4 regions of the Paenibacillus sp. TSA_86.1 genome follow, and region 3 is predicted to be linked to each of the others. Evidence: predicted binding sites of a transcription regulator. Region 3 holds the regulator's gene; each other region holds the start of a gene.
What was found. Region 3 encodes Rex, which represses fermentation and respiration genes when NADH is low (regulators of the CRP and FNR family bind a similar motif). Its sites were predicted from a motif close to TTGTGAAATATTTCACAA; they were not measured.

Region 1 (3,189 bases), on a different contig from region 3:
AACTAGTCATGCTTTATTGGTATCTCTTCTAACCCCGCTCCGCGTGATATGATGATCATATACAACGAGGGGGTTATTTACATGACTGACAAGTTCCAGATCGTGGGAAGTTTATTGCGGCCGGATGAGCTGCTGACATATAAAACACAGATTGAACACCGGGATGATATCCAGTATCCATTCTATGAAAACTTTCAAGGATACCAGCAATGTGAGACCAAAGCGATTAATCAAGTGGTACAGAAAGAGATCGAGAATGATCTATCTGTCATCACAGACGGCGAGTTCTCCAAATCGATGTGGCATCTCGATTTTGTGTGGGGGTTTGGCGGAGTGGAGCGTTATATCGCGGATCATGGTTACTTTTTCCGGGACGTGGACGGCACTTCCAAATATGAAACACGCAAAGATATCGGACTACGTATCACAGGTGAACTAAGCGGCAAGAATCATCACTTCATTCAACTGTTCAAACAGTTGCAAGAACAAGCGGGTGGACAGCAGACTAAACTATGCATTCCGTCGCCCTCCCATATTTTCGGTGAATTGTCCTGGTCGGACAACATCGGAGGGAAGGATGCAGTGTACCAGAATACGAAGGAACTGAAAGCGGGTCTGGTGAGTGCTTATACGGAATTTGTGCAGGAGTTTGCAGATGCGGGCGGTACGATTTTGCAGATGGATGACTGTCTGTGGGAGCTGTTTGCAGACGACAATCCGAACTCGCCGTTTACCGGAGAGCATATTAATCAAGAGGAAGTACAGGGCCTCGCCACGGATTTTATTGATATCAACAATACGGTCATTGACTTCGGTCATAGCCTGGGTCTGAAAATGTGGACACATAACTGCCGCGGCAACTATGACTCCCGTAATATGGGTGGCGGATCATATGCGAAGATTGCAAATCTGTTCCTGAAGCAATTGAAGTATGATCGTTTCTTCCTGGAGTGGGATGATGACCGTGCCGGTTCTATCGAAGCGCTGGAAGTGTTCAAAGACAGACCGGATACGGAAATTGTACTGGGATTGTTGTCCTCCAAAACGAGTACACTCGACGATGAAGAACGTGTGATTCGTTTACTGGATGGAGCATCCAAAATCATCGATAAGGACAGACTATTGCTGTCTCACCAATGCGGCTTTGCCTCCTGTGATGGCGGTAACGAACTGAGCGAAGCCCAGCAATGGGCGAAGATTCATCAGGGCCAGCAGATTGCGAAGCAATACTGGGGAAGCTAATCTCCATAATAAGATAGATATTTTCATAGGGTTACAAAGAAATAGACATTTAGGCGTGACAAAGACGTAGACATAGACAATGCCTCGTAAATGGGGAGCAGGATTCAACCAAACGTAGTGCCTTGATACGGCGATCTTTTCCGAGCAGGATTCGGGAGAGGTCGCTTTTTTATTCTTTTGAAAATAAACGATGTAAGTTGAACTAATCTCTTACATGTCATCGGAGTGTCCGTTTTGTGATTCTTCTCACTTTCCTGACCTGACATCTGCTCTACACTTAATGGCATGTAGATAGGGGGAGAATGGATGACGATGCCTCAGTTCCAGGCACCAAACCAGCGGTTAAGGCCGCAGATGAAACCACGGGATTATGCCCAATATCCGTTCATCGTGATCTGGGAGGTGACCCGGGCGTGCGCACTGAAATGTTTGCATTGTCGTGCAGAGGCCCAGTATCGGGCTGATCCGCGTCAACTGACCACTGAGCAGGGGAAAAGGCTGATTGACGATATCGCTGCTCTGGAGGAGCAACCGTTATTTGTTTTCACAGGTGGTGATCCGTTAATGCGGCCAGATCTGTTTGAACTGGCGGACTATGCGATCCGGGAGAAAGGGCTGCCCGTGTCCATGACACCTAGCGCAACCCCTAAGGTCACACAAGCGGCGATTACGCGAGCCAAAGAAGTCGGTTTATCCCGCTGGGCATTCAGTTTGGACGGGTCAACGGCCGAGATTCATGATCATTTTCGCGGAACCAGAGGTTCGTATGAGATGACGATGAGAGGTATCACGTTTTTGCAGCAAGCAGACATTCCGATTCAAATTAACACCACCGTATCCCGTTATAACCTTCACGATCTGGAGGCGATTAGCCGTAAGGTGAAAGAGATGGGCGTTGTGCTGTGGAGTCTGTTTTTCCTCATTCCGACAGGCAGAGCTCAGGAGAAAGATATGATCACGGGGGAAGAGCATGAACAGGTCATGAAATGGATGGTGCAACTTGCTGATGAGATGCCTTACGGCGTGAAATCCACGGAGGCGCCACACTACAGACGGGTCATGATGCAGCAACGGACAGCAGGTTATCCTGCAGATGGGGCCTCGGTTTTCGCCAAACGCAAAGATATGCTGGGACGTGCACCTCAAGGGGTCAATGATGGAGATGGTTTTGTGTTCATTAGTCATACGGGGGATGTCTATCCTAGCGGGTTCTTGCCTGTGGTGTGCGGTAATGTGAAGGACGAGTCTCTGATGGAGGTGTACCGCAATTCAACTGTGATGCAGACCCTGCGGGATAAGTCGAAGTTAAAAGGGAAATGTGGAGTGTGCGAGTACAAAACGTTGTGCGGCGGTTCGAGGGCAAGAGCATATGCGATGACAGGAGATTATATGGCTAGTGATCCGGCGTGTGCCTATATTCCGGCGGCGCTGCGATAAAGTAAGTAACTATGGCGGGAAGTGTAAAATGGAGAAGCAACGCATTAAACAAGTCGTCATCGCTGGCGGCGGAATCACAGGATTAAGCGCAGCATATTACATTGAGCAGTTGTGCAGAGCGAACGAAGTTGCAGCTGAACTTACTATTATAGAAAAAACAGATCGATTCGGCGGACATGTGCACACCGGTAAAAGGGATGGATTTGTGATCGAACGGGGCCCCGATTCTTTTCTCGCACGGAAAACATCCATCATTGAGCTTATGCAGGAGCTCGGCATGGGTGAAGAACTCGTCGGTACCCGGTCAGGGGTGTCGCATAGCTATATTGCCTACCGGAATAAACTACATCCGATTCCGGATGGTTTTATGCTGGGCGTGCCGACGAAGTGGAAGCCGTTTGTGACGACCCGTTTGTTAACTTTTCGTGGCAAAGTACGTGCAGCGGCGGATCTTATTCTGCCACGTAAATCAGGCGAAGAAGATGAATCGCTGGGGCAACTGCTGCGTAG
Region 2 (3,189 bases), on a different contig from region 3:
GACTTGCTCAGGAAAAAGATAACAGTAGAATTAGTACATTTATCCATGTGTTATTGCAATTTCCCCGAGGGCTGTACTTCAGAAAAGTCACATTAATACATGTGATTGTGAGTAGACAATAAAAGAAGTGCGTACCCTGATCTGAATTTAGATGTGAAGGAAGGCGTATTTTACTCGTTCACTTGGTCTGATCTGATATGGAAGTAAAAGCAGCTACCTTGGATGGTAGCTGCTTTTTTTAGTTTATCTGTTATTAAATGAATAGACCACTTTAGAACAGGTTCTTGAAATAAACCAGATGATCCGTCCATTCCTCATGTTCATAAATAAAACCTTTGCGGATACATTCGAATTCCAAACCTACACTTTCAGCGAGCTTGATCGAGGGAGTATTATCCAGGTTGATATGTGCCTCCAAACGGTGGAATTTCAAAGAGTCAACTGCAATGCGAAGCACTTCGCCTACCGCTTCTTTGCCGTACCCTTTTTTCCAGTGCTGATTGTGAATGGTGTACCCAAAGCTTGCCCACTGAAAGGGTTCTCTCGCCAAGGTGGCTATATCAATCATGCCCAGATGAGTGCCGTCTTCTTTGCGGAATACCCCAAAAACATATACTTTATCGTTACGTGCCAGTTCCTGATGCCGCGCTACTAGACGCTCAAACCATTCCAGTGTACATTCGCTCATATCCATTTTTCCAGGGTCGTGTTTATGTTGGGAAGGAGACCGGCGCTCGAATTCGTGCAGCCAGTTCTCGTAATCTTCATTTTGCAATGGCCGAATCACCAGTCTTTCAGTCTCTGATCTATGATCAAATTGCTCTTTATGCATATTCAATGGCACATCTCCTTGTATCCTTGTTCGGATGTATGTCCTTTTTTCTCTGTCAGAGGACAGTGAAGTAACTTAAGTGTAACACAGTTAATTCGTTATCATCATGAGCATTACAGCATATTATTCAACATTTTAGTGTAGTAGGATGGCTCATTACCACGTCCGAGTCTAATAAAGCAATAGCCCCAAAGGGTGGTTGTGCTTAATTTCACGAAGTTGTCAGAAAGAGTTGAGCCTTTCTTGAACGTTTGTAAACAAAGCCGTGTCAGCGATTGAATTGATTAAAATTGAGGATATAATAATTTTGATTAATAGGTCTAAGCCAAGGACTAAGACGCTGTGTGATCAGGGGCTATAAGGAATCCAACCTTGTAATATCGTCCTACGTTTGCAGGATTAAATACACTAGGCGTGTGGCAACCTATCTTTGTCATCGCGTTTGTGATTTTTTTCTCATAATGTATTGGACTCGTTCTGCCTATCTCAAAATGGACTATTCAACTGATAGGTCTTAACCAATCGCACAGCTTGTTTACACAAAAACGGAGAGGACAGAAAAAGCCTGGAAAAGCGAAGCGATCGCCTTTATCACCGGATAAGGATCAAAGAAATCCGGGGATAACAGCGATTGGAGGGTTATTCTGTCATCGGAGTGCACGTGTAAACATCTTTAGTTCAGAAGCAGCAATGAATAGGGTTTGAGAGGAGGCAGTATACAATGGCAATCGATACAGTGTTATGGAGTAGACTCGTAACCGGTTTAACGCTTGCGTTTCACGTTATTTTTGCAACCATCGGTGTGGGGATCCCCTTAATGATTGCGATAGCAGAATTCATCGGTATTCGGAAGAAAGACCCGCATTACATACTGATGGCGAAGAGGTGGTCAAGAGGATTTGTTATCTCAGTGGCCGTAGGGGTGGTGACAGGTACAGCGATATCTTTGCAGCTAGCCCTGGTATGGCCGAATTTTATGAAGCTGGCTGGCAATGTCATTGCTTTGCCGCTATTTATGGAAGTGTTCGCCTTCTTTTTCGAAGCGATCTTCCTCGGCATTTACCTCTATACATGGGATCGATTCAAAAACCCGTATATCCACTGGCTGCTGACGATTCCCGTTGTTCTGGGAGCAGGGATGTCCGCGGTTTTCATTACAACCGTGAACGGGTTCATGAATCAACCGGAAGGCTTTGTCATGGAGGCAGGCCAATTCATGGCCGTTAACCCTGTGCAAGCGATGCTGAATACAGCAACGTTCTCCAAAGTGTTCCATGTATTAAGCTCTGCGTATTTGACAGGAGCGGCTTTACTAGCCGGGATCGCGGCTCTGGCGATGTTGAGAAGAGGAGCATCTGCGTACCACAAAAAAGGCTTGAACCTGATGATGGCCGTTGTTTTGGTATTCAGTTTGCTCAATTCCCTTGCTGGAGATGTATCTGCCAAGTTTTTGGCTGAGCACCAGCCTGAGAAGCTCGCAGCCGCTGAATGGCATTTCGAAACAGAGAGCGGCGCAGATTTGATTCTGCTCGGGTGGCTGAATGCGGAGCATGAGATTATAGGTGCGTTACACCTGCCCAAGCTGCTCAGTTTTCTGGCCTTCGGAGACTTCAACGCCGAGGTCACCGGGCTGAACGAATTTCCACCAGATGAACAACCGCCACTGCTGGTGCATTATCTATTCGATCTGATGGCTGGCATTGGATTCGCTCTGCTCGCTATCTCCAGTCTATATTTTCTGTTTGTGTTGTGGAAGAAACGTAATCCGCTCAACAAATGGTTGCTTCGTCTTGTTGCACTCGGTGCACCGCTTGCTTTTCTCGCGGTAGAGATGGGTTGGTTCTATGCTGAAGTCGGGCGGCAGCCGTGGATTATTCGAGGGTACATGCGGGTAGAAGAAGCCGCGACCTCATCGCCGAGTGTGCGAATTTTATTTTTTGTCTTTTTACTTCTGTATATTGTACTTGGTGTGATCTGTGCTCTCGTGTTGAAGCGATTGTTCAATAACAATCCTGCCGAGCTTGAAATGGAGAAATGGTTACAAGCGAAACAAGATAAGGCTGCGGAGGGTGCAGAGAATGGAGGGCATGTCCAATGAATTATGAGTTGATTGGTATTTCGGTGCTCTGGCTGTTCCTGTATGGATATCTGATCGTTGCTTCGATTGATTTCGGGGCTGGATTCTTTGCCTTTTACGCACGTCTTACGAAACAGGATCATCTGATTAACCGTTTGATCTCTCGTTATCTATCGCCAGTCTGGGAGATTACGAATGTATTTTTTGTCTTTTTCTATATCGGAATCGTCGGATTTTTCCCGGATACGGCTTCTTATTACGGTGCAGCATTAATTGTCCC
Region 3 (3,189 bases):
CCGGATTATGAGATACAGCGACATCGTGACGTGCCAAGATCTCGATCTCTTCATCGTTCAGATGCACAGCATGCGCTACGAGTGAAGGACGTGAGAAAAATCCATGTTTCTCCAGATGCGCTACAGGACGCAGGCCGTAATCGGTCACATTCTGCTCCACTTCACGTAAGGTCTCAGACATATGAGTGTGAAGTGGCAAATTTAAATCGTGTGCAACCTGTACAAGCTTCTCTATGTAATCTGAAGGGCATGTGTAAGGTGCGTGCGGGGAGATCACGGTTGTGATGCGTCCATCCGCTTGTCCATTCCATTCACGTGCAAATGCAGCCGACTCTTCCAGCTTACGCATCTGCTCTTCTTCGGAGCAAAGTCCAATTACGCCGCGAGCCAGCGCCGCTCTTGCCCCGGACTGTTCAACGACTTTAGCTACCTGATCCATGTGGTCATACATATCCAGAAAAGCGGTTGTTCCGCCTTTCAGCATTTCAAGCACGGAAAGGGATGCTCCCCAATAGACGTCTTCCGAAGTCATCTTCGCTTCCATTGGCCACATTTTTTCTTGTAGCCATACTTGCAGTGCCAGATCATCTCCATGACCCCGGAGCAGTGACATGGCCGCATGACCATGCGTATTGATCAGACCCGGCAGGAAGAGCAATCCTTTTCCATCCACTTTGGTCAGGTTCTCGTCTCCATCCGGCAGCGTCTCACCAATATGCACAATCTTGTCGTTCTCAACGACCATATACCCCTGAACCACATTCCAGTCTGCACCTTCATTTACAGCGAATTTACCATTCTGAATCACCCATCTATTCGTTGTTGTCATCGTGCTCTTCTTCCTTTCCGTTTTCCAAGTAATAAGCCAAACTGAGCAAATCGGTCGTAAAATCAGCGTGATGAATGCGAACATGCGAAGGTGTTTTTAGAATCGTCGGTGCAAAATTCAAAATGGCCTCAATTCCCGAGTCAATCAGCTGGTCAGCAACGTTCTGCGCTTCTATGTCCGGCACTGTAATGATACCGATGCGAATGTTATCTTTCTGTACAGCTTCCGCGAGCTCCTCCATCGGTTGCACCGTCAGACTGTTAATTTTGCTGCCGATCTTCGGTCCAAAGGCATCAAAAATAGCGACAATCTTCATATTGTCCTTCAGATATGCATTGTAGTTGGATAATGCTTGTCCGAGATTACCGGCTCCCACCAGAGCCACGTTAATTTGCTGATCGATTTTTAGAATGTGACGAATCTTCTCTATCAAGTAAGAGACGTCATACCCGATCCCTTTGCGGCCAAAATCTCCGAAATAAGCCAAATCTTTGCGAATCTGAGCCGGGTTCAGATCCAGCCGCTGTCCAAGCTCCTGCGAGGAAACCGTTGTCACCTCACGCTGAACCAACTCGTTCAAATAACGTAAATATACAGGCAGACGCCGCACTACCGCTTCTGAAATTTTATCCGATTTCATTCTTGCTCCCCCTTACCATTGCCACGATAAAATAGAATAAATATTGAAAAGATGAGCATTCTGTATACATGCAAAATCCATGCATCACTCCTCATACAGAATGCCCGTATTGTTAGGATTATAAGTTCATATATGCGCTGCCTTTTCGAAGTCTCCTTCGAGTTTAACGCCATGGTGAAGTACAATGCAACGTTATAGCTTACAAATCGTTAATTTTGCTTCCCCGCAGGTCGATCCAGCCATTCAGCGATGCGCGGAACCATCTGTTCAGTAAGCATATGCTCCATTTTGGGTCCCGGCAGTGAATACAGGAAGTACTTGCCGTAATAAGCCTCAATCACTCGTGTATCATACACAATGACGATACCGCGATCCTTCCCCGTTCGAACAAGCCGGCCGAATCCTTGCTTGAAGCGAATGACCGCCTGTGGCACAGAAAGTTTCATAAACGGATTCTTCTTCTGTTCTTGCAGCAACTCACTCTTCGCTTCCAGAAGCGGATGGTTAGGCGGCTGGAAAGGCAGTCTCACAATCGCAAGACAGGTCAGCGCTTCGCCCGGAATATCCACACCTTCCCAAAAACTGCTCGTACCCAGCAGAACGGCAGCTTTGGCATCCTGGAATCGGCGGGTCAGCTTGGAGCGATTGCCGCTGTCCACACCCTGGCCCAGGAGTGAGATGTCATTACCGGACAAGGCCTCCTTCAAGGGTTCGTACACCTGGCGAAGCATTTTATAGGAAGTAAACAGCACCATCATGCGCCCTCGTGTTGCAATGGCCGTCTCGGCAAGAGACTGCACCAGCATCTGTACAAAGTGTGCATCTCCTACACTGCCTTTCAGACTTGGAAAATCACGCGGGATCACCAGCAATGCCTGTTCCCGATAATTAAACGGAGAAGGCAGCATCGAAGTCAGAAGCCGATTATTATCCGCAGCCTCTTGCAAGCCCAGCTGCTCAATCATGAACTGGAATGACTTATCAACCGACAGCGTAGCCGATGTAAGTACAACGCTTTTCTTTTTATCAAAAAACATCTCCTTCAGTTGTGCACTTACATCTACCGGAACAGCATACAACTGAAGGGACTTACTGCGGAACTGACCGCTCGCCTCCATCCAGTACACCGTCTTGGCGTCATCCATACGCATGAAGAACCTTAAATTCTCCTTCATCGTCGTCAGATCTTTCAAAAGTCCGGTGATATCCGTAATCAGACTGTCGGACTGATAATCGTCCTGATCTTCTTTCACTTCCAGCAACAGCTTGTCACCTTTGCGTACCAAATCACCCAAAGTCACATAAATCTGGTTCTCCAGTTCCTGTAGATCCTGCCATTTCGCAGGTTTCTGTGAAGCTTTGATCCGTAGCGAGAATTGTCCCGTTTCTCCTGGAGAAGCGTCACTCCGTTCGGGCAACAGACTAAACAGAGCATCGCTCAGCCGATCCCACATTTCCTTGACCTCAACGGCAAGCGGAAACATCTGATCCACCATAGAACCCCACTGTACCGCATTTTCATGCCCGGACAGCTGGGAGCGAAGCATCGGCAGTTGACCGTTGCGGCTGTCTTTAAACAAACGTGTCAGTGTGTGTACGAGTGTAAAGTACTTCATATGAAGACCCAAATGTTTACCCGCAACATCCTCCAGGTGATGAGCCTCATCAATAACCAGACTTTCATATGCCGGCAATAGCTGATGGGCAGCCTTCACATCGG
Region 4 (3,189 bases), on a different contig from region 3:
AGCACTTCCTCCAGATACCGTCCTTGTTCATTACGAACCTGAAGCATGGCTGTCAGCTTGTTGTTTTTACTTTTGCGTACCCGCCGTATGGCGGAGAATTCTTGGGATGCCTCCTTTTCAACATTCCGGTTGGCAGAAGGGTTTGGTTCGTTCTCCAGCGGCATCCGATCCGGTTCGACCGCAACGGCTGTACGATCCTCCACGGCTGCTTGTTGTTTTGTTGTCTGCGCCTGAAGTGAATCATGCATGATCGGTCTGCTCCCGGGGACTCTACGTTTTTTCGGGTCTATCATTAAAGCACCTCCCCGAGCAGTTGCTGTACGGCATGATCCAGCAGTTCCAGTTCTATAATCCGGGCGAGCACATTTTCATCCTCCACAGCCGCCTCCAGAAACTGCCTCACTGCACCGTGGCGCTCTCCTCGAAGAGCCAGTGCTGTCCCGGATAATTGCCGATATTGCAGAAGACTGGCTCCGTCCTGAATGTCGATGGCATGAACCAGGGTGAGTGCAGCCTCTACACGCTCTGTTTCCTGGTAGATGCGGAATTTCCAGTGCCTTGCCGTTTCCCCGCCAAGCTCATCCAGAATACGAATAGCACTGCCATAATCGTCATTGATGCGAAGCAGTTCCGCCCGGACCAACTGCTCCTCTCCTGCCTCAAGCCAGCGACATAATTGTTCATAGTGATGGCGTTCCTGCTCGTCACGTGCACTGATGCCAAACACCTGTAGAGCTTCCTCAATCTGACCTGACCTCGCATGGATGGCGGAGAGGAAACGGTAATGGGACACAACACAATCCTGCCTTCCGTTGATGGCAGCGTGTGTGAAGGCTTCCTTAAGCGAAGCGGCGGCACGGGAATCCTCTAGCAAATACTCATAAGCTGAGAGAAGAAACGAGATTGTTTCATGAGCGCCTGTTTTTGTCCGAAGCTGTCTGTAATAGTCGGCTCGCACATGGCATTGTAGCATGGTGATGTGCTCTGGCCTGCCTGCTAGCACCTGCTGGAGTGCATGCATGAAAAACAGCTCATAGTCCCGCACTGGAATACGTGTGCCATCATGATGGATATAACCAGCAGGAGAAGCGTCTTCTCCTCCTAGCCAGATGGCACGGGTACCTTGAAAGAGCAATTTCATGTACCGGGTTTCCGAAGAGGTGCCCACCAGATCGGCAATGCCGACAAGCCTGGAGATACTGCTCTCCCAGAGCGGAGAGGCTGCTTCATCCCCTACAGGTTCAGGCAATAGTGCAATGCATACTTCCGGCTGAAGTGGAGCCACAGTCATAAGCCAATAAGGGTGCGCGACCACAGCAGCGGTGTGTGGCTCCCGTATTCTTTTCTCCGCCTCCGAAAGGGGGATCACTTGGATGGCATTTGGGAGTTCCTCCTCTTCAGCCGTGCGGCTGCTGACATAATAGAGGGTTCCTTGTTCTGCTGCGAGCAGAGCCGCGATGTCGGGATAGGGAAAAGAAGACCAGCCCCCTTTTCGCGGAAAAAGCACATATTGAACTGTAGCATCTGTGGACAAGAACCGTTCAGATGTTGCCTTTTCCCATTTATCCGTAGGGTTCGATTCCGGTTTCGGATCATCTGTTAATGGTTCGGAGTGTTCCACTGTAACTCACCTCACTTGAATAGGCCTAGGCCGATTCTCTTATGTAAAAGCCGTGCAGAACTTCGCATCATCCGTCTGACACTAACATATGGGCATTTGTCTCCAAACATGAACAACTTCCATGAATACATAGAGAAGTCCAGGTCAAACAGGCAACGTACAAGCACAATAAATAGGCTTAATTTTATCTATTGTGTGACCGAGGTCACTTTTTTTGCTTCTGGGGGACGGGGTTGTGATAATTATCACATGTGAAAAATAGGTAATCTGGCACAATACGTTCAACAACGTATTTGGAGGACAGACAGCGAAGATACCCGCTTCAAAGCCATTTACGTATCTTGCCAAAGCGAACAGAAAGAAGGGGTAAAGGTATGGATCCGATTATGTTATCGCGTATCCAGTATGCACTTACAACGATTTTCCACTTTTTCTTCGTACCGCTATCGATCGGCCTTGTGCTGCTGGTTGCGATTATGGAGACGTTGTATGTCATGAAGGGGAAAGAGATTTACAAAACGATGGCCAAGTTCTGGGGCAAGCTGTTCCTGATTAACTTTGCTGTCGGGGTGGTCACCGGTATTCTGCAAGAGTTCCAGTTCGGTATGAACTGGTCGGAGTATTCCCGCTTTGTCGGTGATGTCTTCGGTGCACCGCTGGCGATCGAGGCTTTGCTGGCATTTTTCATGGAATCCACATTTATCGGTTTATGGATATTCGGCTGGGATCGGTTGTCCAAAAAAGTGCATCTGGCCTGCATCTGGCTCGTATTTGCCGGTACATTCCTGTCAGCAGTGTGGATTCTGGCAGCGAACTCGTTTATGCAGCATCCCGTTGGATTCGCCATCAATAATGGCCGGGCGGAGATGAATGACTTCTTTGCACTGCTTACGAATGGACAGTTTCTCGTTGAATTCCCGCATACGATTTTTGGTGCGTTAATGACGGGAGCATTTGTGGTGACGGGCATTAGTGCTTACAAGTTGATGAGAAAACAAGACGTGGAAGTGTTCCGCAGATCCTTCAACATTGCTGTTATTATCGGTCTCGTATCCTCACTGGGTGTAGCCTTCTCCGGGCATTTCCAGGCACAATATCTGGTGGAAACGCAGCCGATGAAGATGGCCGCAAGTGAAGGTACATGGACGACAACAGAAGATCCGGCACCGTGGACGGTTATTGCCTCCATTGACCCGGATAAACAGGAGAACTCCGGAGAGATCAAAATTCCTGGATTACTCAGCTACCTCTCCTATAGTAAATTCTCAGGTAGTGTCAAAGGCATGAAAGAACTGAATGCCGAGTATCAGCAGACGTACGGGCCTGGAAATTATATTCCGCCAGTACGAACTACATTCTGGAGCTTCCGTGTCATGATTGCTGCGGGCGGACTGATGATTCTGCTCGCGATGTATGGTACATATCTGGCTTGGCGCAAGAAACTGGAAGTGGCTAAACCATGGTTTATGCGTCTGATGGTCTTTGCGATTTCCCTGCCGTTTATTGCGAATTCAGCAGGATGGATTATGACCGAGGTCGGCAGACAGCCATGGACGGTGTTCGGGTAT

Region 1: ACUTVW_RS17850 (TIGR04053 family radical SAM/SPASM domain-containing protein) is a predicted target of Rex. The motif match lies at 1,477-1,494, and genes of this name have one in related genera.
Region 2: ACUTVW_RS08310 (cytochrome ubiquinol oxidase subunit I) is a predicted target of Rex. The motif match lies at 1,275-1,292, and genes of this name have one in related genera.
Region 4: ACUTVW_RS13845 (cytochrome ubiquinol oxidase subunit I) is a predicted target of Rex. The motif match lies at 1,855-1,872, and genes of this name have one in related genera.

Annotation. Positions count from the first base shown of each region.
Region 1 covers NZ_JBQZGE010000009.1:112,625-115,813, forward strand. The annotation lists gene ACUTVW_RS17845 (cobalamin-independent methionine synthase II family protein) at 82-1,242, shown strand; gene ACUTVW_RS17850 (TIGR04053 family radical SAM/SPASM domain-containing protein) at 1,555-2,679, shown strand; gene hemG (protoporphyrinogen oxidase) at 2,708-3,189, shown strand, end outside.
Region 2 covers NZ_JBQZGE010000002.1:507,950-511,138, reverse strand. The annotation lists gene ACUTVW_RS08320 (DsbA family oxidoreductase) at 1-2, shown strand, start outside; gene ACUTVW_RS08315 (GNAT family N-acetyltransferase) at 272-832, opposite strand; gene ACUTVW_RS08310 (cytochrome ubiquinol oxidase subunit I) at 1,554-2,930, shown strand; gene ACUTVW_RS08305 (cytochrome d ubiquinol oxidase subunit II) at 2,927-3,189, shown strand, end outside.
Region 3 covers NZ_JBQZGE010000004.1:66,863-70,051, reverse strand. The annotation lists gene ACUTVW_RS11595 (amidohydrolase) at 1-829, opposite strand, end outside; gene ACUTVW_RS11590 (redox-sensing transcriptional repressor Rex) at 813-1,469, opposite strand; gene dinG (ATP-dependent DNA helicase DinG) at 1,679-3,189, opposite strand, start outside.
Region 4 covers NZ_JBQZGE010000005.1:240,833-244,021, forward strand. The annotation lists gene ACUTVW_RS13835 (glycosyltransferase) at 1-293, opposite strand, end outside; gene ACUTVW_RS13840 (hypothetical protein) at 293-1,621, opposite strand; gene ACUTVW_RS13845 (cytochrome ubiquinol oxidase subunit I) at 1,996-3,189, shown strand, end outside.